DNA from 3 places in the Arthrobacter sp. zg-Y919 genome. Region 2 is predicted to be linked to each of the others. Evidence: predicted binding sites of a transcription regulator. Region 2 holds the regulator's gene; each other region holds the start of a gene.
What was found. Region 2 encodes LexA, which represses DNA repair genes until DNA is damaged. Its sites were predicted from a motif close to TCGAACANNTGTTCGA; they were not measured.

Region 1: QNO10_RS06160 (LexA family protein) is a predicted target of LexA. The motif match lies at 3,333-3,348, and genes of this name have one in related genera.
Region 3: QNO10_RS06305 (DUF6504 family protein) is a predicted target of LexA. The motif match lies at 2,412-2,427, and genes of this name have one in related genera.

Annotation. Positions count from the first base shown of each region.
Region 1 covers NZ_CP126242.1:1,292,993-1,300,047, forward strand. Annotated here, with positions in the region: gene QNO10_RS06145 (helix-turn-helix transcriptional regulator) at 1-977, shown strand, start outside; gene QNO10_RS06150 (MOSC domain-containing protein) at 993-1,559, opposite strand; gene QNO10_RS06155 (Y-family DNA polymerase) at 1,591-2,895, opposite strand; gene QNO10_RS06160 (LexA family protein) at 2,888-3,307, opposite strand; gene QNO10_RS06165 (TM2 domain-containing protein) at 3,415-3,933, opposite strand; gene QNO10_RS06170 (NAD-dependent epimerase/dehydratase family protein) at 4,016-5,023, opposite strand; gene QNO10_RS06175 (aldo/keto reductase) at 5,145-5,990, shown strand; gene QNO10_RS06180 (hypothetical protein) at 6,016-6,360, shown strand; gene QNO10_RS06185 (hypothetical protein) at 6,414-6,743, opposite strand; gene QNO10_RS06190 (SOS response-associated peptidase) at 6,821-7,055, shown strand, end outside.
Region 2 covers NZ_CP126242.1:1,052,651-1,059,705, reverse strand. Annotated here, with positions in the region: gene QNO10_RS05020 (SseB family protein) at 1-304, opposite strand, end outside; gene priA (bifunctional 1-(5-phosphoribosyl)-5-((5-phosphoribosylamino)methylideneamino)imidazole-4-carboxamide isomerase/phosphoribosylanthranilate isomerase PriA) at 307-1,056, opposite strand; gene QNO10_RS05010 (CG2302 family histidine operon protein) at 1,079-1,237, opposite strand; gene hisH (imidazole glycerol phosphate synthase subunit HisH) at 1,246-1,884, opposite strand; gene hisB (imidazoleglycerol-phosphate dehydratase HisB) at 1,881-2,498, opposite strand; gene QNO10_RS04995 (histidinol-phosphate transaminase) at 2,635-3,735, opposite strand; gene QNO10_RS04990 (LysM peptidoglycan-binding domain-containing protein) at 3,816-4,226, opposite strand; gene lexA (transcriptional repressor LexA) at 4,705-5,514, shown strand; gene QNO10_RS04980 (ATP-dependent DNA helicase) at 5,600-7,055, opposite strand, start outside.
Region 3 covers NZ_CP126242.1:1,315,165-1,322,219, reverse strand. Annotated here, with positions in the region: gene QNO10_RS06310 (DNA polymerase III subunit alpha) at 1-1,993, opposite strand, end outside; gene QNO10_RS06305 (DUF6504 family protein) at 2,014-2,325, opposite strand; gene QNO10_RS06300 (MDR family MFS transporter) at 2,511-4,232, opposite strand; gene QNO10_RS06295 (DUF2776 family protein) at 4,505-5,548, shown strand; gene QNO10_RS06290 (tyrosine-protein phosphatase) at 5,559-6,338, opposite strand; gene QNO10_RS06285 (DUF2087 domain-containing protein) at 6,331-6,900, opposite strand; gene QNO10_RS06280 (chorismate mutase) at 6,952-7,055, opposite strand, start outside.

The DNA of each region.
Region 1 (7,055 bases), 240 kb from region 2:
CCACGACGTCGCGGCTCCTGCAGCTGCTTTCACTCCTGCAGACACCCCGGAAGTGGCCTGGGCAGGCGCTGGCAGACCGCCTCGAGACCAGCCCCCGGACCGTGCGCCGCGACGTCGACCGGCTCCGGGAGATGGGATACCGCATCTCCGCGCTGAAGGGGCCGGACGGGGGTTACCGCCTGGAGGCGGGTTCCGAGCTGCCGCCGCTGCTTTTCGACGAGGACCAGGTGCTGGCGCTCGCCGTCGCGCTGCAGTCCGCACCGCTCACGGGTGCGGGCATCGAGGAGGCCGCCGCCCGGGCGATGGCCACGGTGCGGCAGGTGATGCCCTCCCGGCTCCGCCACCGTCTGGACGCACTGCAGTTCACCGTGCTGCCCGCCGGTTCCGGTGCCGCCGGGTCTGTCCAGCCGGAGGTGCTCCTGGCCCTCTCCACAGCCGTCCGGTCCCGTCAGATGCTGCGCTTCGACTACGCGGGCACAGCGCCGGATAACGACGGCGGGTTCGTCCCGCCGCGCCGGGTGGAACCGCACCATCTGGTGGCCACCCGGGGACGCTGGTACCTGGTGGGCTGGGACCTGGACCGGAACGGCTGGCGGATCTTCCGGGCCGACCGGATTACGCCGAAGCTTCCCGCCGGTGCCCGGTTCCGGCAGCGGGACCTGCCGGGCGGCAGCGTTCAGGCTTTTGTCTCTGCCCGGTTCCGGGGAGCGGAACCGGGTGCGGGTCCCGGCTGGCCCTGCCGGGGCGCCGTGGTCCTGCACCTGCCGGCGGAAGACGTCGTGCCGTTTGCCGGGGACGGCATAGTTGAATCCCTCGGCACCGGCCGGTGCCGGCTGGAAGCGGGCTCCTGGTCCTGGATCTCGCTCGCGGCTTCGTTCGGCAGGTTCGACGCCGGTCTTGAAGTGGAGGGTCCGCCCGAGCTGGCGGCAGCCTTCGGAGAACTGGGCGCCCGGTTCACCTCGGCCGCAGGGCGCTGAGGCATAGACCCAGGCTTAGGGAAGCCGGCCAGGCCTCAGCAGCGAAGGGACGGCAGCCCGGGCCGGGTCCAGCGGCACGGGGCTGATCAGCACGGCCGGCCCGCGGTGAAGTGTTCCGCTGCTCAGCGGCCGGCAGCGCAGCCCGCCCCGGCCCCGCATCGCCTTGTGCGCGCCGGGCGCCAGGACCTGGTCCATCCAGGCGCACGGGTGGGCCTGCCTGCCGCCATGGAATTCCACCCGGCCATCCGCAGACTCCAGAACGAAGTCCTGGCCCAGCAGCGGTGCCAGTTCGGCGCCGCGGAGCACAACGTTCCGGCGGGGGAGCAGCGGGTCGAAGGGGCGCGCACCAAGCTCTGCGGCGATGGCGTCCAGCGACTCAATGGCGAACAGGGTTACGGCCGCATCCATGTGGGCTGCCTTGCCGAAGAACCGGTCGCCCGCGATGCCTTTGCCGGACACCACCTCCACGCTGTCCGCATCCGTGGTGGCGACGTCGGCCGCACCATCCCTGGCCCGGCCGAAGTAGGCATGCGCGGGAGAGACCAGCAGGTGCAGGATCTCGACGTCGTACGCATAACTCATGCCTCCACGCTATCCGGTGCCCGGACGGTCCCTAGACCGCCTTCACCACCGGCAGCTCGCTCCACTCCGTGGTGTACCGCGGGGAGGAGTACCGGCGGGCCATGGTCCATTCCGGCGTCGCCGTGGACATGCCCGCCAAGCCGAGGCCGATGCTCGCCGCGCCGTATTTGTCCGTGACCTTTCCCAGCAGCTCGCCCAGGTTCCGGCGTTCCTGGGCGGAGACGAACTCGTCAAAGAGCGGCTGCGCGCCGGCGGACTCCAGGCCGCTGAGCATCACCCCGGCCTTCGTGTACGGCACGCCCTCCACCACCTGGGCCTCCAGGGCGCCGACGGCGGCCCGGCTGAGGATCACGGGATCCGACGTCGGGGACGCCAGCCGGACAGTGGCCGAGGGGAACGACGCCGCCCGCTCACTGAAATGGGAGGTCCCGGCATATGCGGTCAGGATGCTCGCCTGCTGCCCCTCGCGCTCCAGCCGGGCCGCTGCCTGCTGGGCATAGATGCTCATCACCTGGCGCATCTCCGCGCCCGTGGTGACCGGAGTGGAGAAACTGCGGGAGAAGATCAGCTGCTTGCGGTCGGCCCGCTCCTCCTCGTGCGGGATGCACGCGGTGCCGTTGAGCTCCAGGACGGTGCGCTGCAGGGTGACCGAGAACTTCCGGCGGATCAGCGCAGGATCGGCGGCCCGCAGGTCCGCGACGGTGGAGATCCCCATCGCGTCGAGTTTCGTGCCCAACCGTGAGCCCACACCCCACAGGCCCGTGACCGGGACCCGGGACATGATCGCCTCCACCGCTGCCGGGTCCATGGTTTCCAGGTTGCAGACGCCCTGCAGATGCCGGTTCTGCTTGGCGATCCGGTTGGCGAACTTGGCCAGGGTCTTGGTGGTGCCGATGCCCACGCAGACGGGCAGTCCGGTGTGCGTGGCGACGGCGGTGCGGATGGTTGCGCCCTGTGCCTCCAAGCCGCGCGGAGTTCCAGCGAGCCCGAGTAAGGATTCATCAATAGAGTAGACCTCCTGCCACAACGCGTAGCGGCCCAGCAGCTGCATGACCCGGGAACTGAGATCCCCGTACAGCTCATAGTTGCTGGAGCGCTGGATGAGGCCCACATGCGGGGCGGACTCGGCGAGCTTAAACCAGGGTGTGCCGGTCTTGATGCCCAGCGCCTTTGCCTCATCGGAACGGGCCACCACGCAGCCGTCGTTGTTGGACAGCACCACCACCGGCACGCCGGCGAGTTTCGGATCGAAAGCGCGCTCACAGGAGACATAGAAGCTGTTGACATCCACCAGGGCGATCCGCTGGGAGGCTCCCGGGGTGGAAGACTCAGACATGGTGCAGGCAGCGGGTCACAACGCCCCAGACGGACAGTTCCGACGGTTCGGCCACCAGGATGTCCGGGTACCCGGGCGCTTCGGCGTGCAGCACGATGCGCCCGCCGCCCAGGAGCAGCCGGCGGACCGTCAGTTCCCCGTCCACCACGGCCACGACGACGGCGCTGTCCCGCGGTGTGAGGGAACGGTCCACAATCAGTTCGTCGCCGTTACAGATGCCGGCGCCCGCCATGGAGTCACCCTCCACCCGTACGACGTAGGTGGAGGTGGGATCGCGGATCAGGTGCCGGTTGAGGTCGATCCGGCCGTCGAAGTAGTCCCGGGCCGGGCTGGGGAAACCGGCCGCGGTGGCGGCGTCAGTCTCCGCCGGGGGCGCCGGGCGGCGCGAACGGTCCGCTGAGAAAACCGCCATGCCGAGGCCTCCCTGGGGACATCACTAGAACATACTTTCGAACCCAGCCTAGCACCCGGACAGCCTTCCGCCCGGGACCACGCCCGGGCGGAAAAGCCCCCAGCGGATTACTTGAGCGGGATCCCCTGCGCGTCGGTGCGGAACGTCCGGGCGTTGGCGAGAATCATCACGCCTTCCACGAAGCCCCACACGGCACCCAGACCGGTGAAGCAGGTGAGGACAACCTGTGCGATCCCCACACCGTTATTGCCCAGATAGAACCGGTGGACGCCGAAGCCGCCAAGGAAGACTCCCAGCAGCCCGGCAACGAGGCGGGATTTCTGCTGCCCCTGTTGCGGGTGGTGATAACCGGACTGGTGGTAACCCTGGCCGGGGGCATGCTGCTGCTGGTTCGGATAGCCCTGGACCTGCTGGTTCGGGTAGCCCTGGGCCTGCTGGCTGGGGTAGCCCTGCCCGCTGCCCGGGTACTGGGCGGGCCGGTCCTGATAGCCCGGGGGCTGCTGCTGAGGGGGAGTCGGACGCGGAGCCGGCTCGGCCTTTTTGGGGTAGGCGTATTGCCCGTCCCAGTCATCGGGCTCCCCGTGGTTGTCGTGGTTGCTTCCCGGGTAAGGCCCGTTACCTGACATGGTTTTCCTCCAAAGATTTATGCTGTCTGCACTCTAACAGCCGGCCTGCGCCTCGGGTACGGACTTCACCCCGGCCATATACCTAGGCGCCGGCGCGGACCCACCGCGCCATCCGGTCGCTGAGGTCCATCCAGCCGGTATCCAGTGTTCGCTCCTGCGGATGGGCATCGTGCCACTGCACGATTTCGCGGGCACCTTCGGCAAAGGGGATCACTGCCCGGTAGCCGGGGACCAGGGACTTGATCTTGCTGTTGTCGAAGATCACCGAATGGCTCTTGTCGCCCAGCAGTCCAGGACCGCGCCCCGGATCCTGCTGCGCGATGGTCTCCGAGGCCACATGCACGAGCAGCGGTTCCGGGACGCCGGCCGCCGCCGCCAGGGAACGGTAAATGGCGTCCCAGGGCAAAAACTCATCGGACGTAATGGTGTAACTCTCGCCGATGGCAGCCGGCCGGCCCAGCAGACCCACGAAGGCCTTGGCAAAATCGCGGCTGTGGGTCAGCGTCCACAAGGACGTGCCGTCACCGGGAACCACCACCGGCAGTCCGGCGCGCATCCGGTGGATGTCCGTCCAGTGCCCGGACAGCGGGACCATCGTCGCGTCATAGGTGTGGGACGGGCGGACGACCGTGCCCGGAAAACCCTCGTTCCGGTAGGCCTGCACCAGGATCTCCTCCCCGGCGATCTTGTCCCGCGAATACTGCCAGAACGGGTTGCGCAGCGGGGTGGACTCCAGCACCGGCAGCCGGGCCGGCGGCTTCTGGTAAGCCGACGCGGAGCTGATGAAGACATACTGGCCGGTCCGGCCCCGGTACAGCTCGACCGCGGCTGCCACATGCTCGGCGGTGAAGGACAGGAAGTCTGCGACGGCGTCGAACGTGCGGCCGCCCAAGGCGGTCCGGACAGCCGCAGGATCACGCACATCGGCGGAGAGGACCTCGACGCCGGCCGGCACCGGACGCTTGGTGGAGACGCCGCGGTTGAGCACCGTGACCCGGTGCCCCAGGCTGGAAGCGTGCGCGGCGGCAGCGGAGCTGATCACCCCGGTTCCACCGATGAAGAGCAGATCGAGAGCCGTGGAATGTGTCATGGCAGGTTTCCTCAGGTGATTCCTTGACTGGGGGCAGGAGCCGGGCTTAGGTGGAGGTGCCCGGCTCCAACTGCACCCAGCCTAGATGACCTAGATGACCTCGCCGCAGGAAAGGCATCCCATGACAGAGAGTCCCCGCCCCGTTGTCCCCGAACTGACGCTTGGGAACTCCGTGCGCATTCCACAGTTGGGCTTCGGCGTCTTCCAGGTTCCGCCGGGGCAGACACAGGAAGTGGTGGAGGATGCCCTGGCGGCCGGGTACCGGCACATCGACACCGCGGCCGCCTACCGCAACGAGGCCGGCGTGGGAGCGGCCATCGCGGCGTCGGGCATTCCCCGGTCCGAGATCTTCGTGACCACCAAGCTGCGCAACGGCGACCAGGGACGGGCGAGGGCGGCGTTCCTGGACAGTCGGCGAGCGCTGAACCTCGACGTCGTCGACCTGTACCTGATCCACTGGCCGGTGCCGTCCCAGGGAATGTTCGTGCAGGCATGGAAGGACCTTGAGTCCCTGTACCGGGACGGCTACATGCGGGCGATCGGGGTCTCGAACTTCCTCGCCGGCCATCTGGACGCCCTGTACGAGCAGAGCCAGGTGCTGCCGGCGGTGAACCAGATCGAACTGCATCCCGGTTTCCAGCAGGCAGCGCTCGCCGCCGACACCATGTCCCGCGGCATCGCGGTGGAGGCCTACAGTCCGCTGGGGCAGGGCACCGAGCTGTCCGGGAGCGAAGTGGCGGCGCTCGCTGAAAAGTATGGAGCCACGCCCGCGCAGGTGGTGCTGGCCTGGCACCTGGGGTCGGGGCGGATCGTCATTCCCAAGTCGGCCGACCCGGGGCGGATGCGGGAGAACCTCGCCGCGGCCGCGCTGGACCTGGCGCAGGAGGACCTGGATCTCCTGGACGGGCTCGACGGCGGCCGCCGGATCGGCGCCGATCCGGCGACGGCGGCGTTCAGCCAGCTCTGACTCCGCAGACCGTCCGGGAGGACAGATGCCCCCTTCTCAGACAGTGTTGGAACTCCTGCCCCGGATCGCTGCCGAGCTGCAGGCGGACGGGCCGCTGACCGTGGGCACCATGTTCCGCAGTCCCGGCCTGCGCACCGGAACCAAGATTGTGGCCTTCCTTGGCTCCGGCGATTACCTGATGGTGAAACTGCCACAGCCCAGGGCGGCGGAGCTTATTGCTGCAGGCGCTGCGGAGCCGGTCACCATGGGTAGGCGCACAATGCGGGAATGGATCGAGGTACCGGCTGCCGCAGACCTTGAAGCTACGGCACACCGGTGGACGGAGCTCACCCGCGAGGCGCTGGAATACGTCCGCAGCCTTCCGGGTTAGCGCGGCAATCAGCCGGCCTGGATCCGGGCGTCGGGGTGGCGGGCCGCCCGACTTCAGCCGGTTTCACGGGCCGTGCGGTCCCCGAGCGTCTCCTTGCGGGAGTTGTTGGTCCGGCGGGTCACCGCGGACGCCCATACCCAGGTGGCCCGCCGCAGCCCGGCATCCTCCCAGAGCACCTGCACGGCGCGGGAGGACCAGCTGCACGCCTCGCCCTTCACCCGCTCGGCGGCTCCGGGGAACCGGATCCAGGCCCACACCGGCACACCGGGCACCGAAGTGGTGACCGGATTGTGCTCGAAATCCAGCTCTTCCGGTGTAAGGCTGATCGGCTCGGCCCGCCGCGCATAGCGGGCCGCCAGCCGCTCGGCCGCGTCCTGGTTCATATAAATAGAATATATGTTCGAATATCGGTCCGGATACCGCGGGTGTCCACGGCAGGGCATGGTGCACAATAGGTGCCATGTGCGGACGCTATGTGATGGCAAGGGCGACGTCGGACCTGGTCTCGGCGTTCGCCGTCGAACAGACAGTGGGGCCGGACATACGGCCGTCCTGGAACGTGGCGCCTACCGATGACGTGCGGATTGTCACCGAGCGGTACGCCAACGACGCAGCCGTCCGGCGGCTGGCGACGGCGAAATGGGGGCTGGTGCCTGTCTGGGCCAAGGATCCTAAGATCGGGTCCCGGATGATTA
Region 2 (7,055 bases):
TATCGGCGGTGAGGCCGTGCTCCGATTCGGCTTCCTCCCCGAGGACAGCGACGATGGGCACAAAGACACGGGCAGTGGCCAGCGAAGCCACGACGTCCGCTTCGGTGCCGCTTCCGGCGATCAGGTTCTTCAGCGCTTCGGTATAGCCTGCGTCGGCCAGCCCGTCATCGGCGTCGAAGTTGTGCAGCGGGTTCCCGTCGCCCGCAAGATCCCGGCCGGACCAGGGACGGCCGGCGGAATCAACGGCGCCACCGGCTCCGGCAAGCGCAGCGGCGATGTGGCCGGGAAGTTCACGAGCCGCCATGCTCAGCGGGCCGGGTGCCCGGCGACGTCGAGGGCCTGGGGCAGCGTGAAGGCACCGGCGTAGAGCGCCTTGCCCACGATGGTGCCCTCAAGTCCCAGCGGCACCAGTTCCCGCAGTGCTGCCAGGTCATCGAGGCTGGAGATGCCGCCGGAAGCGACCACGGGCCGGTCGGTGCGCTTGAGCACCTCGCGCAGCAGGTTCAGGTTGGGTCCGCGCAGCGTGCCGTCCTTGGTGACATCGGTGACCACGTAGCGCGGGCAGCCGGCTTCTTCCAACCGGGCCAGGACCTCCCAGAGATCGCCGCCTTCCTGGGTCCAGCCGCGGGCCGCGAGGGTGGTGCCGCGCACGTCGAGGCCGACGGCGATCGCATGGCCGTAGCGGGCGATGGCACTGGCAGTCCAGCCGGGATTTTCCAGTGCTGCGGTGCCCAGGTTGACCCGCGCCGCACCCAGCTCCAGTGCCTTCTCCAGGGACTCGTCGTCGCGGATGCCGCCGGAGAGTTCCACCTTGATGTCCAGGGACTTCACCACGCGGCTGAGCAGGTCCAGGTTCGAGCCGCGCCCGAAGGCCGCGTCGAGGTCCACCAGATGCACCCACTCGGCACCGTCGTTCTGCCAGGCCAGGGCCGCGTCCAGCGGATCGCCGTAGCTGGTCTCGCTGCCTGCTTCACCCTGCACGAGGCGCACGGCTTGGCCGTCTGCAACATCCACGGCGGGCAGGAGTTCAAGGACGGGAGTTTCGAGGAGGGACATCAGGATGCTTTCGATGGTGGGGTCAGGACAGGTCGAGGGTCAGCAGATAGGCGCCCAGCAGGGCCATTCCGGCCAGGACCCAGAAACTGATGACGATGATTTTGGACATTCCCTGGCTGCGGAAAGACACTGCTCCGCCGATCAGCAGCCCGGCCAGGCCCATAAGGACAACGCTCCACATATCGGCGCCTAACCCAGGGTCTTCAGCCAGTTGTTGAGCAATGCCGCGCCGGCATCCCCCGATTTTTCCGGGTGGAACTGGGTGGCCGACAGCGCACCGTTCTCCACGGCGGCGATAAACGGTCCGCCGTGGTCGGCCCAGGTCACCTGCGGCGGGCGCATGGCCGGCTGCGTGACATCGAAATCCCACTTCTGCACGCCGTAGCTGTGCACAAAGTAAAAGCGCTGGTCCTCGATGCCCTCGAACAGGGCCGAACCCTCCGGCGGCGTGACGGTGTTCCAGCCCATGTGCGGGACGACGTCGGCGGCCAGGCGTTCGACCACTCCGGGCCATTCGCCCATGCCCTTGGTCCGGACGCCGTGTTCCACTCCTTCATCGAAGAGGACCTGCAGGCCCACGCAGATACCGAGCACCGGCCGGCCGCCGGCTACGCGGCGCCCGATCATGCGGATGGCGTCAACATCCTTCAGGCCCTGCATTACCGCAGCGAAGGCTCCGACGCCGGGCACCACCAGGCCATCGGCGTTCAGCACGTCATCGGGTTTGGCGCTGAGGGTGACGTTGGCGCCGGCGTGCTCCAGGGCACGCACGGCCGAACGGATGTTGCCGGAACCATAGTCCAGAACGGTGACGTTACGGGGACTCACAGTGCTCCCTTCGTCGAGGGGATGCCCTCAACGCGCGGATCGGACTCGACGGCCGCACGCAGTGCGCGGGCGAAGGCCTTGAACTGGGCCTCGACGATGTGGTGCGGATCGCGCCCGCCCAGGACCCGCATGTGCAGGCAGATCTGGGCATGCAAAGCGATGGCCTCAAAGACGTGCCGGGTGAGCGATCCGGTGAAGTGTCCCCCGATGAGGTGGTACTCCTGGCCCGCGGGCTCCCCGGTGTGCACCAGGTACGGGCGCCCGGAAATGTCGACGACGGCGTTGGCCAGTGCCTCGTCCAGGGGTACGGTGGCTTCGCCGAACCGCCGGATGCCGGCCTTGCTGCCCAGGGCAACCTTCAGGGCCTCGCCGAGGGTGATGGCAATGTCCTCCACCGTGTGGTGGACGTCGATGTGGGTATCGCCGGTGGCCCGGACCGTGAGGTCCATCAGTGAGTGCTTGGCCAGCGCGGTCAGCATGTGGTCGTAGAACGGTACGGACGTGCTGATGTCGGCGCGGCCGGTGCCGTCCAGGTCCAGCTCGACGACGACGGACGACTCGCTGGTGGTCCGCTCGAGGCGGGCGGTGCGTCCGGTGGCGGTCTCCACGGTCATGGGGTTCCTTCACGAAGGTTGGGGCCGGGGCAATAGGCAAAGCTCCGGCAGGACATCAGTTTAGTCCCGAACGTACGGACTCCCCGAAACGTCCGGCATTGGACAGGTTTTCCCGTACACGGGCGCGTCCGGATACTCAGGCTGAAAGCAGTTCCCGCAGCCGGTCCAGGAACGCCGTTGTCTCGGCTTCGGTACCGGCGGTGACGCGCAGATGGCCTTCAATACCGATGTCCCGGACCAGCACTCCGGATTCGAGCAGGCCTTCCCATACGGCGCGGGGGTTCTCCATCCCGCCGAACAGCACAAAGTTTGCATCCGAGGGGGCCGGGGAGAGTCCCAGACCGCGGAGCTCCTCCACGATCCGGTCCCGCTGGCCTTTGATGTCCTCGACGTTCGCGAGGAGAGCATCGGAATGCGTGAGGGCGGCGTTGGCCGTGGCCTGTGTGATGGCGGACAGGTGGTAGGGCAGCCGGACCAGGCGCAGTGCGTCGGTAATCTGCGGGGCGGCAGCCAGGTAACCGATGCGGGCTCCGGCCAGGGCGAACGCCTTGGACATGGTGCGGGAAACGATCAGCCGTTCCCGTCCGGGCAGAAGCTGCAGGGCACTGGGGGTATCCGCGTGGGAGAACTCCGCGTACGCCTCATCCACCACCACGATTGCATTGGACGCCCGGCCGGCCTCGTAGGCGGCTTCGATGACGTCCAGACCCAGGGCAGTGCCTGTCGGGTTGTTCGGGGTGCACAGGATGATGATGTGCGGTGCCTGCGCCCGGATCTGCTCCGCGGCAGATTCGGGGGTCAGGGAAAAGTCCGCTTCCCGGGTTCCGGTGACGTAGGCGGTGCCGGTGCCGCTGGAGAGCAGCGGATACATCGAGTAGGTGGGCGGGAAACTCATGGCGGTCCGGCCGGGACCGCCGAAGGCCTGCAGGATCTGCTGCAGCACTTCATTGGAACCGTTGCCGGCCCAGATATTCCCGGCCGTCAGTCCGTGGCCGAGGTATTTGGCCAGGTTTTCCCGCAGCTCGGTGAATTCCCGGTCCGGATACCGGTTCAGGCCGGAAACGACGGATTCAATCTCCGCCAGAATGGCCCGGCGCACATGATCCGGAAGTCCATGGGTATTTTCGTTCACGTTCAGCAGAACCGGCACATCCAGCTGCGGGGCACCGTAAGGGGTGAGGCCGCGCAGATCGTCTCGCAGGGGAAGTCGGTTCAGGTTTTCCAGCTGTTCATTCACCCCTACAGCTTAGGACGCCCTGCCCGGGGAGCTGCATCCGGGTCCTGCAGACCGCCGGAAAACGTCATAGGGGGCGAAGGTCAGCGGGAAACGGGGATGTACAGCTGGCGGCCGGCCGGAACGGTGGCGTTGTCCAGGTTGTTCAGTTCCACAATGTCAGCCACCACGGTGCGGGGGTCACGGTCCGGGGCGAACTCCGTGGCAAGGGACCACAGAGAGTCGCCTGCTGAGACGCCCACCTGGATGGTGCGGGTCTGCTCCGGGGAGCCGCCGGAGGCCATGGCGGGCGCAGTGAAGAAGCCCAGGAAAGCCAGCAGGGCAGCGGCTGCGAGCATCAGGGGTGCACCGACCAGGATCAGGCGGCCGCGGCGGGTGAGGCGGAGCGGCGCGGATTCAGCGGATGCAGCAGGAGCAAGGCTGCGGGCAGCAGCATGATTGCGGGCAGGAGCGTGGCTGTGTGCGGATGCAAAGGGAAGTACGTGTACTGACATGTCAATACCTTTCCGGTCCGAAAAGCAGCAATGCCGGTCCCCCGCATCTCCCGCAAGAGCACCGGGAAAATACTGTGGCTCGAAACTGCATTCGAACATCTGGTGAGCCCGACGAGGTGTCGGCGGGCCGTAGTCGAACATACGTTCTAACGTGTACTCGAACATTTCTAGCACTTATCTACGAACATTGTCGAGACTCGCTCGAATATATGTTTGAAAAATCTTCTGCACTCCCTTAGCGTTGAACCTGCAGGAAGCGGCTGACATCAACTAACCATCCGCCACTGACAAAACGGCTCGGCGATTCTTTGGCAGGCGGGGGCCGGCACGCCAAAGTCAGCAGGACAGAACAGCAAAACCCAGCTGCAGCGAACATCAGCAGCGCAGCAGCAGCACAGCATCTCAGCAGCACAGACCCAGATACACCGCTAGAACCATCCGGCCCGCATCCGCAGGCCGACTGTGAAGGGAAGCCGACGTGGCCCGTGTTACCAATGGCAGCACCCCCTCCTCTGCCGCGCCCGCGCCGGCGGGGCGCACCAAGGGCCTCACTGCCCGGCAGACCAAGATCCTGGAGACCATCCAGCGCTCGGTGAATACCAACGGTTATCCCCCGTCAATGCGGGAAATCGGCGACATCGTTGGGCTGGCCAGCCTGTCGAGCGTCACCCACCAGCTGAGCCAGCTGGAAAAGCTCGGCTACATCCGCCGCGATCCCAAGCGCCCGCGCGCCATGGAGATCCTGGTTCCGCTCCTGCTCCGTGACGGCTCCCCGCGCCGGGGAGGCGCCGACACGGCAGACAGCGCCGGCACCGGCGGTAAGGCTGCGTCAAAGGACGGCTCCGTGTCCCGCATGGACGGTGCCAACCGCTCTGCGGGTTCGCAGAGCGTTCCCGACCTCACCACCGCCATCGACACGGCCATGGTGCCGCTGGTGGGACGCATCGCCGCCGGCGGTCCTATCCTTGCGGACCAGCAGGTTGAAGAGGTGGTTCCCCTTCCGCGCCAGCTGGTCGGACACGGTGATCTTTTTATGCTCCGGGTCGCCGGAGACTCCATGGTGGATGCCGCCATCTGCGACGGGGACTGGGTGGTGGTGCGCCGTCAGCCCACCGCCGAAAACGGCGACATTGTTGCCGCACTCCTCGAAGATGAGGCCACCGTGAAGACGTTCCGGCAGCGTAATGGACACACCTGGCTGCTGCCGCAGAACACCCGCTACGAACCCATCCTCGGTGACGAAGCCACCATCATGGGCAAGGTTGTCAGCGTCATGCGTTCGCTCTAGGCGTTCGTTCAAGAGGACGCGGCCACCTAGGAGGACAACTCAAAAGCAGCGCCGCCGGTCTCCGGCGGCGCTGCTTTTTGCGTTTCTACTTCCCCGCGCCTGCCGGTTCCGCGGCAAGCCGCTGCAGCGCCTTCAGCACCACGGAACGGTCAGTAGTCGCCCAGAAGGGCGGCAGCGCTGCCCGCAGGAAGCTTCCGTACCGTTCCGTCGCCAGGCGTGAGTCGAGCACCGCGACTACGCCCTTATCCCCGGACGCCCGGATCAGGCGTCCAGCTCCCTGGGCCAGGCGGACCGCGGCATGGGTGGCTGAAACGCTCATAAAGCCGTTCCCACCCGCTTTGGCCACGGCCCGCGTCCGCGCGGTCATCAACGGATCATCAGGGCGCGGGAACGGAATCCGGTCCATGATCACCAACCGGCAGGAAGCACCGGGAACGTCCACTCCCTGCCACAGGGACATGGTGCCGAACAGGCACGTTTCGTCGTCGTCGGCGAACTGCTGCACCAGGGCGGACATGGTGGACTCCCCCTGGCAGAGGATCGGGAAGTCCACGCGTTTGCGCATGGCTTCCGCCGCTTCTTCGGCGGCGCGGCGGGAGGAGAACAAGCCCAGTGCTCCCCCGCCGGAGGCCGTGATCAGCGCCTCCAGCTCGTCCAGCTGCTGCGGGGACGTGCCGCGCCCCGGCTTCGGCAGGTCCTTGGCCACATACAGGACACCCTGTCGGGGATAGTCGAATGGACTGCCGACGTCGGTGCCGGTCCATTTGGGTGCACCGGCACCCAGCAGCCCCAGGGCTCCGGCCACCGGGCCGAACTCCGCGCCGATGGCCAGTGTGGCCGACGTCAGCACTACGGTGTGCCCGTCGAAGAGGCCTTCACGCAGCCGTCCGGCCACGGACAGCGGTGCCACGTTGAGGGTGGGTGGTGCATCTTCCTCCGGAGCTGTGTAGCCGGCTCCGGGTGTGAAGGTGCTTGCGCGCGAGGCCCAGAGCACCTCACCCGAGTTCACGGCGTCGAGGACGCGTTCGCACAGTTCCAGAACCGCCATGAGCCGGGAACGGGCCATCTGCCGCCCGCCGTCCACGCTGTCCGAACCTTCCGGCTTGGAATCCGACAGGGCCGTGCGGCACGCTTCGCGGACCTGGCCCAGCACCAGTTCCTGGTCTTCGGACAACCCGGCGGCCAGCAGGCCGGAGGGAACCGGGGCAAAGACCTGGTCGAACGCCCGGCCCGCTGCAGCCAGGGGCTCCATCGTGGCGGAGGTGTGCTTGCGTGCGGCCGAGACGGCGGCGGAGATGATGGTTCCGGAGAGCTGCCCGGTGACGGCACCGGTGACGCGGTCCTGCAGTTCGTGGGCCTCGTCAATCACCACCACGTCGTAATCGGGCAGGACAGCGAGTCCTTCAAAGGCACTGATGGCCAGCATGGCGTGGTTCGTGATGACCAGGTCGGCCTCGGCGGCCTTGGCCCGGGCACGTTCGCTGAAGCACAAATCCGCCACCGGGCACTTTTGCGCGCCCAGGCATTCCATGGAGGTGACG
Region 3 (7,055 bases), 260 kb from region 2:
ATTCGATCTGGAAGCAGCCCAGGGTGTGGGTGCTGCGGATCAGTTCGTAGGTGGGTTCGTCGTCGAACGGCACGGCGTCCAGGTTGATCCGGCCGTCGGGTTCGATGAACTCCGGATCCGGCAGGTCCTCCCCCTCCCGGTGCCGGCCTGCGGCAATGACTTCCTCGCGGGAGGAATGCACCCGCACCACCTCGCGCACGGCGAAGGCCATGGCGCTCTGCATCCGCACACCCAGCACATCGAGTTTGAGCATGCCCATGGGGTCCATGTCGTGCTTGTCGAACTGGGACATGGGCAGGCCCAGGCCGCTGGGCTGCACCGGGGTGCGGTCCAGCAGGGAGGTGTCGCCCAGGATCACGCCGCAGGGATGCATGGAGATGTGCCGGGGCAGCCGGTCCAGGCGTTCGGTGAGGTCCACCAGCAGGTCCAGCTGCTGGTTCTTTTCCACCTGGCCGGAGAATTCCCGCAGTTCGGGCTTTTCGGCGAGCGCCTCGCGGAAGTTGCGGGCCGAGAAACGCCACAGCTGTTTAGCCACAGCGCCGATCTCCTCCTCGGGCATACCCAGCGCCAGGCCGGCGTCGCGCACCGCTCCCCGGGCACGGTAGCCGTTCTGCATGCTCATCAGCGTGACCCGTTCGGAGCCGAAGCGTTCGAAGATGCGGTGATAGACGTTGTGCCGCTCGGCGCTTTCAACGTCAATGTCGATGTCCGGCAGTGTGGAGCGGTCCCGGGACAGGAAGCGTTCGAAGATCAGGTCGTGGTCCAGCGGATTCACGTGGCTGACGCCCAGCAGGTAGTTCACCAGTGAGGACGCTCCCGACCCCCGGGCCGCGGCGCGTACCCCCATGCCGGTGATCATGGCCGAGACTTCGGCAACCGTGAGGAAGTACGAGGCGAAGCCCAGCCGCTCGATAATGCCCAGCTCGTGTTCGAGCCGGTTGCGCAGTTCGGCTTCGGCGATGGAGTCCCGGGCACGCAGCCTCCGGGTAATCCCCGCCTCGCAGCGCTGGCGCAGTTCGATCATGGGTTCGGCTTCAATGCCGATCACCGAGGCTTCGGGCACTACGGGCTGCTTCCAGCCCATGTCCGCCACGGGGTCTATCCGGCAAAGGTCCGCGAGCGCCGCAGTGTCGGCGAGCATCTTTACGGCGCCGGAGGAACCGCAGTCCGCCTCCGAGCTGACTTCCCGGGCAAGTGCGGTCATCTCCCGTGTGCCCTTGAGCCATCCCTGCCCGTTGGGTTGCCGGTCCGGAAGGTGGGAGAGCGAAGTCAGCGAGCGCGCGGCGTCGAGCACGTCCGCGGTGGCGGCGCCGTCCTCGTCCACGTACCTCACCGCGTTGGTCAGGATGGCCGGCACACGCATCTCATCGGCGAGGCGGAACATCCGCACGGCGTGGGCCAGGCTGAGGTTCTCCCCCGGCGCGGACAGATGGGTGACCACCTCGACGGCGAGCGCCCGGGCCGGGATCAGCGAGCGCCAGCGGGTGAACAGGGTGCGGGCGACGGCGTAGCTGCGGCTGCGCATGGCCTGGCCGACGTCGGACTGGGGCCCCACCAGGACGGTGAGGACCGGTTCCCCCTCCCCTGTACTCTCCCCCTCGGTGCAGACATACCCGGCAAGCTGCTCCACAGTGATGCCCACCGGTTTGCCGGCACGCGCCCGGGAAGCCGAGGTCGCAGCGTGCGCGGCGGAGATCAGCCGGCACAGTGCACGGTAGCCCGCACCCCCGTTGTGCCCGTGCGCGAGGATGACAACCCGGCCCGTCACGGCATTGGCTGCATCCAGCACGGCCAGGTCCACGCCGACGATGGGATCGATTCCCGCCTCCATGCAGGCGCGCAGGTGCTTGACCGTTCCGTAGAGTCCGTCCCGGTCGGTGCAGGCGAGCGCATCAGCGCCGTCTGCCGCTGCTGCCTGTGCCATCTCCTCGGGCCAGGACACCCCGTAGTGGGCGCTGAAGGCGGTGGCTGCGTGCAGGTGGATGAAGCTCATTGTTTAGGCGCCGTCTTCCATTAGGCACTGTCCCTCAGGGCGTCGTGGATCCGGATCAGGCGCCAGCGGTTGCTGCGGACATGGTGTGAGAGGTCCAGGGTGCGCAGGTCGGAGCGGTCATTGGCACGGGCCTGGACCCGCCAGATCTCGGTATCCACCAGTCCGGCTCCCCGCCCGCGTTCAGCGCGGGTTTCCTCTTCCCACCAGTTGCGGCGTTCATACCAGCGCACCGGGTCGGCCCCCACCTTGTAGGTGCGTCCACCCCAGACGATCCGGAGAGGCTGGCCCGCGGGCGAGCACACCACCTCTATTGCTTCGCTGAAGACACCCATTCAGCTTCCTCCCCGCCCCGGTACGTCTGCTCTGCGCCGACGTCCTCACCCTCTGGTTATCCGTTGGTTATCCATTGGCAACCAATTCGAACATATGTTCGAATAGCTCCGCCACCAGTGTACGACCAGCCGGGGACAAGCGACACCACATGCAGGATGGATCGAAGTGGAGCCGGGCGTCCCGACTACCGGTTCCCGTCCACGTCCACCCGTGCCGTCCGGGCCAGCGGCTGCTGCACGATAAACAGCGTCAGGACAAAGGCCGCCCCCAGGATCGGCACCCCCAGCAGAAAGATCGGCGGCAGCGCCTCGCCGAAGGCGGACTTGATGAAGTCCTGGGCGGGGACAGGCAGCGCCCTGATGCTGTCCGGGCTGATGGAGTTGGCGCCTCCGGAGGCCTCGTCGCCGGCACCCGGCGGGGCGGAGACCAGCTGGTCATTGAGCCGCCGGATGAACAGGGAGCCGAAGAGGGCAATCCCCAGCGACCCGCCCATCTGCCGGAAGTAGTTGGCGGTGGAGACCCCTGTGCCCATGTCCTTGGCGGGGACGCTGTTCTGCACAATCAGCACCACGTTCTGCATCAGGGCGCCGATTCCCAGCCCCAGCACGAACATGCCGAGTGCGGTGAGGATGTACGGCGTCGTACTGGAAATGCGTGAGAGCAGCAGCAGGCCTCCGACCATGGTGAGGGACCCCAGAATCGGATAGATCTTGTACCTGCCGGTCCGGGCAATCAGCTGCCCCGTGCCTATGGAGGTGGTCAGCAGCCCCGCCGTCATCGGAAGCATCATCAGCCCGGACATGGTGGGGTTTGCCCCGTTGACGATCTGCAGGAAGGTGGGCAGGTAGGCGATGGAGCCGAACATGGCCAGCCCCACCGCCAGCCCCACCAGCGTGCAGATCAGGAAGTTGCGGATCCTGAACAGGCGCAGCGGGAGGATCGGTTCGGGTGCGCGCAACTCCACGGGAATGAAGACTGCGACGGCGGCGGCGGCCACCGCTCCCAGCGTGAGGATGGTCGGTGAGGTCCACGCGTAGTTGTTCCCGCCCCAGCTGGTCAGCAGCACCAGGGCGGCACTGCCGATGGCCAGCAGGGCGGCTCCGGCATAATCCAGCCGGATGCCCCTGCGGTCCGAGCGCGGCAGATGCAGGGCGGCGATGATGACTGCGAGCGCGATCAGGCCGATGGGCAGGTTGATGTAGAAGACCCACCGCCAGGACCAGTAGTCGGTAAGGTAGCCGCCCAGGAGCGGTCCGCTCACGGAGGCAATGCCGAATGCCGCTCCGATCAGTCCCATGTACCTGCCGCGCTCGCGGGCGGGAACAATGTCGCCGATGATTGCCTGCGCACCGATGATCAGCCCGCCGCCGCCCACGCCCTGGACCGCACGGTAGGTGATGAGCTCGGCCATGCTCTGCGCCTGCCCGGACAGGGCGGAGCCGGCGAGGAAGACCACGATGGCGAAAATGAAGATGTTCCTGCGTCCGAGCAGGTCCCCGAGCTTGCCGTAGATCGGCAGTCCGATGGTGGAGGTCAGCAGGTAGGCGGTGATCACCCAGGACAGGTGGTCCATTCCCTGCAGGTCCCCCACGATGGTGGGCAGGGCGGTGGACACGATGGTCTGGTCCAGGGCGGCGATCAGCACCGCCAGCATCAGGCCGGTGAAGATGACGGCGATTTGGCGCCGCGAATGCCCGGGGGCATCACCCGTACCGGCGTCTTGAAGACCAGCATCTTCCAGATCAGTGCCGCCCCGTGCGGTGGCCCCGCCGGTGGGTGGCGCTGTCTGGGAAGGCGGCGTATGTGCAACCAGGGGGACGGCGTTGACCGGGGCACCCATGGCACCGGCCATGCCCGCAACCGGATGTGTTGCAGTGGCTCCGTGGGGAGCAAACCTGTCAGCCATGCACTCCTCCTTGGGGAAATTTCCGCCGGATGAAGGCAGCCCGGTTGGAACTTCCATTCGACGCCCGCCGTCCTGCCAAGTCAACGGGCGGCGGCGGGCACCCATGCCCGCGGTAGCGACAAGCGTCGTGGCGGTGGAGGGCGTGAAGGTACATAGCCTAAGGAACTGCTCCCTGCCCCGGCGTTGTTCCGCGGGGAGGACAGGCGCACACTGGCACTACCGCGGACCGGCCATGATGTCGAAGCCGCACGGGATCACCTTCGGGGTACGCCATGAACCGTACAATAAGTGTCATTTTCCGCGCCATACCGCTTCTGATGGGCGCCGTCTGCCTGTCCTTTGGCCTCTACATCCTGGCCGGGCCGAACGATGCCGATCACTTTATCGCCGGACACGTCAACGTCGGGCTGACCTCCATCTGTTATGCACTGTTCACTACGGCGGCCACCATCATCAGGCAGCTCATCAACCGCTATGGGCGCGTGTGGGCGATCATCCTGCCGCTCTCCGGCTACGCGGCTGCGGCCGCCGCCATCATCTGGGGCATCGTTCTAGCCAACCGGGAGAACACCGCGGAGAACCTCACGGCGGGCTTCGTTGTGATCGGCGTCGGTTTCGTCGCCGCGTGCGTCAGCACCGTCGCGGCTGCGTCCACAAAATTCACTCTCATCCAGTCAGCTCAGTTGCTCGAGCCTCAGGGCGGCCCGCCGGAAGGTGCCCACTCCCGCACCATCGGCGCCGTGCTGCTCGCAGTCCCGGTTGTGGCCGCCGTCGCCGGTTTCTCCCTCGCGGCCGGCCTGTTGGTGCGCGGAGATACTCCCGGATTCGTTGCCGGGCACGTCCTGATCGGCCTGTCGGCGATCTGCACGTCGCTGATCGCCCTGGTCGCGAGCATCGTGCGCCAGGTGCGCAACGAATTCAGCGATGGTGAACGTTTAGCCTGGCCCAGGCTCGTCGCTGCCGCAGGCACGGTCAATGTGCTGCTCGGGCTATTCGTGCTGTTCAGCTCACACGAGCCCTATCGGCTGGCCCCGGGATGTGTGCTGATCGGCCTCGGGCTGATCTGCTTCAGCATCCTGTCGAAGGTGCTGTTGCTCGCCCTCGTCTGGCGCCGCACGTTTGCCCTGGCCAACCGCATCCCGCTGATGCCCATCGGAACAGCGCTCACCTGCCTGTTCTTCGCCGCGTTCCTCTTTGAGGCCGCAGGCACAGACCCGGCGTTCTTTGTCCCCGCGCACGTGCTGGTTGGACTCGGAGCTGTCTGCTTTACGCTCTTCTCAATCGTGTCGATCCTCGAAGCGGGAACGTCGGAGTAGCAGAGCAGCGTTAAGGCTTGGCGGAAACTGCTCCCCGCCAGGAGCGGATGCCGGTGCGGACTGCTTCCGGCAGCCCGGCGTCGTCAAAGAGCCGCTGCAGCGAAAAGCCGTCCACCGCCGCACGGAAGGCACCGTCCATACTGGTTCCCTGCCCGGCGCACAGTTTTTCGCTCTCTGCCTCCGGATTGGGCCGTCCCGTTGCTGCTGCGAAGGCGTCCGCGTTCCGGACGGTTTCGAAGTAGTCCTCCCGGATCTCCTCCGGCTCCGCGTCCACCGCCGCGAGCAGGACCATGGCGGTCATGCCGGTCCGGTCCCTCCCTGCCATGCAGTGGAAAAGCACCCCGCCCGGCGGGGCATCGGCGAGCGCGGTGAGGACGGCGCCCATGCGGTCCGGCAGCCGGGTGAGGTGCGGAAGGTAGTACAGCGGCGTTCCCATCAGCCCGTTGTCCCAGTACCCCTCCCAGAACTCCGGGTTCCCGGCCAGACCGTCCAGGTCCACGGCAACCGTGGTGAGCCAGTCCGGGCGGGCGGTAGTGTCCCGTGTACGTTCGGGCGGCTGGCGGAGGTCGACGACGGTACGCACTCCCAGCGCATGGAGGGTGTCCCAGCCGCCGGGCCGGATCAGGTCAACCGTTTCGGAGCGGAAGAAGACACCGTGCGGAGTAAGCGTGCCGTCGCTCCGGCGTCGCCCGCCCAGATCACGGAAGTTCACCAGGCCTTCCACGGCGACGGGAGTGCCGGGAGCCGCGTCGACTGCAGCGAGCTTGGCCGTATCCGGGAAACTAGGCAAATTCCATTCCTTCCGCCGGGCGGGGACGGGTGAGCCAGTACTGGGTTCCTGCGGCGTCCCGGGCCACGATGCCCTCATCCACCAGATAGCGGCGGATGGCAGCGGGGTCGGCAGTGAAGGCCGCCAGCCGGGTGGTGAGTTCCTGCTCCGTCAGCACCGGCCGCAGTCCCGGTTCCGGAGGCCGGGCATGTTCAAAAACCTCCCCCGCCAGGAAATGCAGCAGCTCGAGCCGGTCCGAACGTTTGCGGGGATAGGTCTCAAGCTTCCCGTTGACCAGGAACCGGCGTGCGGAGGTGTCCGGAGGGCGCACACCGGCAGCCAGCAGGTCGGCGAAGGCAGACGGGACGGGCTCGATGCCGCGCCCGCCGATGTGGAGCAGGCCGGCCTTCGTCAGCACGGCCAGCGACTTGGCTTCCGCTGGGGTGAGATCATCCGGGTCCAGTGGCGCGCCGTCGTCGGCGGCCAGCACGGCCCGGGCGTACAGGTGCAGGCGCCGCCCGTCCGCGAGCGCTGCCGCCACCGGACGCCAACGGTTATCCGGGGCCGGGAGGCTGCCGCTCATGGTGCGGCCACGGTTGTTGTCATGGGGCACAACCTACCGGATGGCTTCGGGCTAGCTGCGGCTGAATGCGTCCAGCTTGCGCTGGGTCTCCATCTCGTGGCGGACCTTAAGCTCGTAGTCGATGAAGGCCTCGATCATGGCCGTGTAGGTGCGTT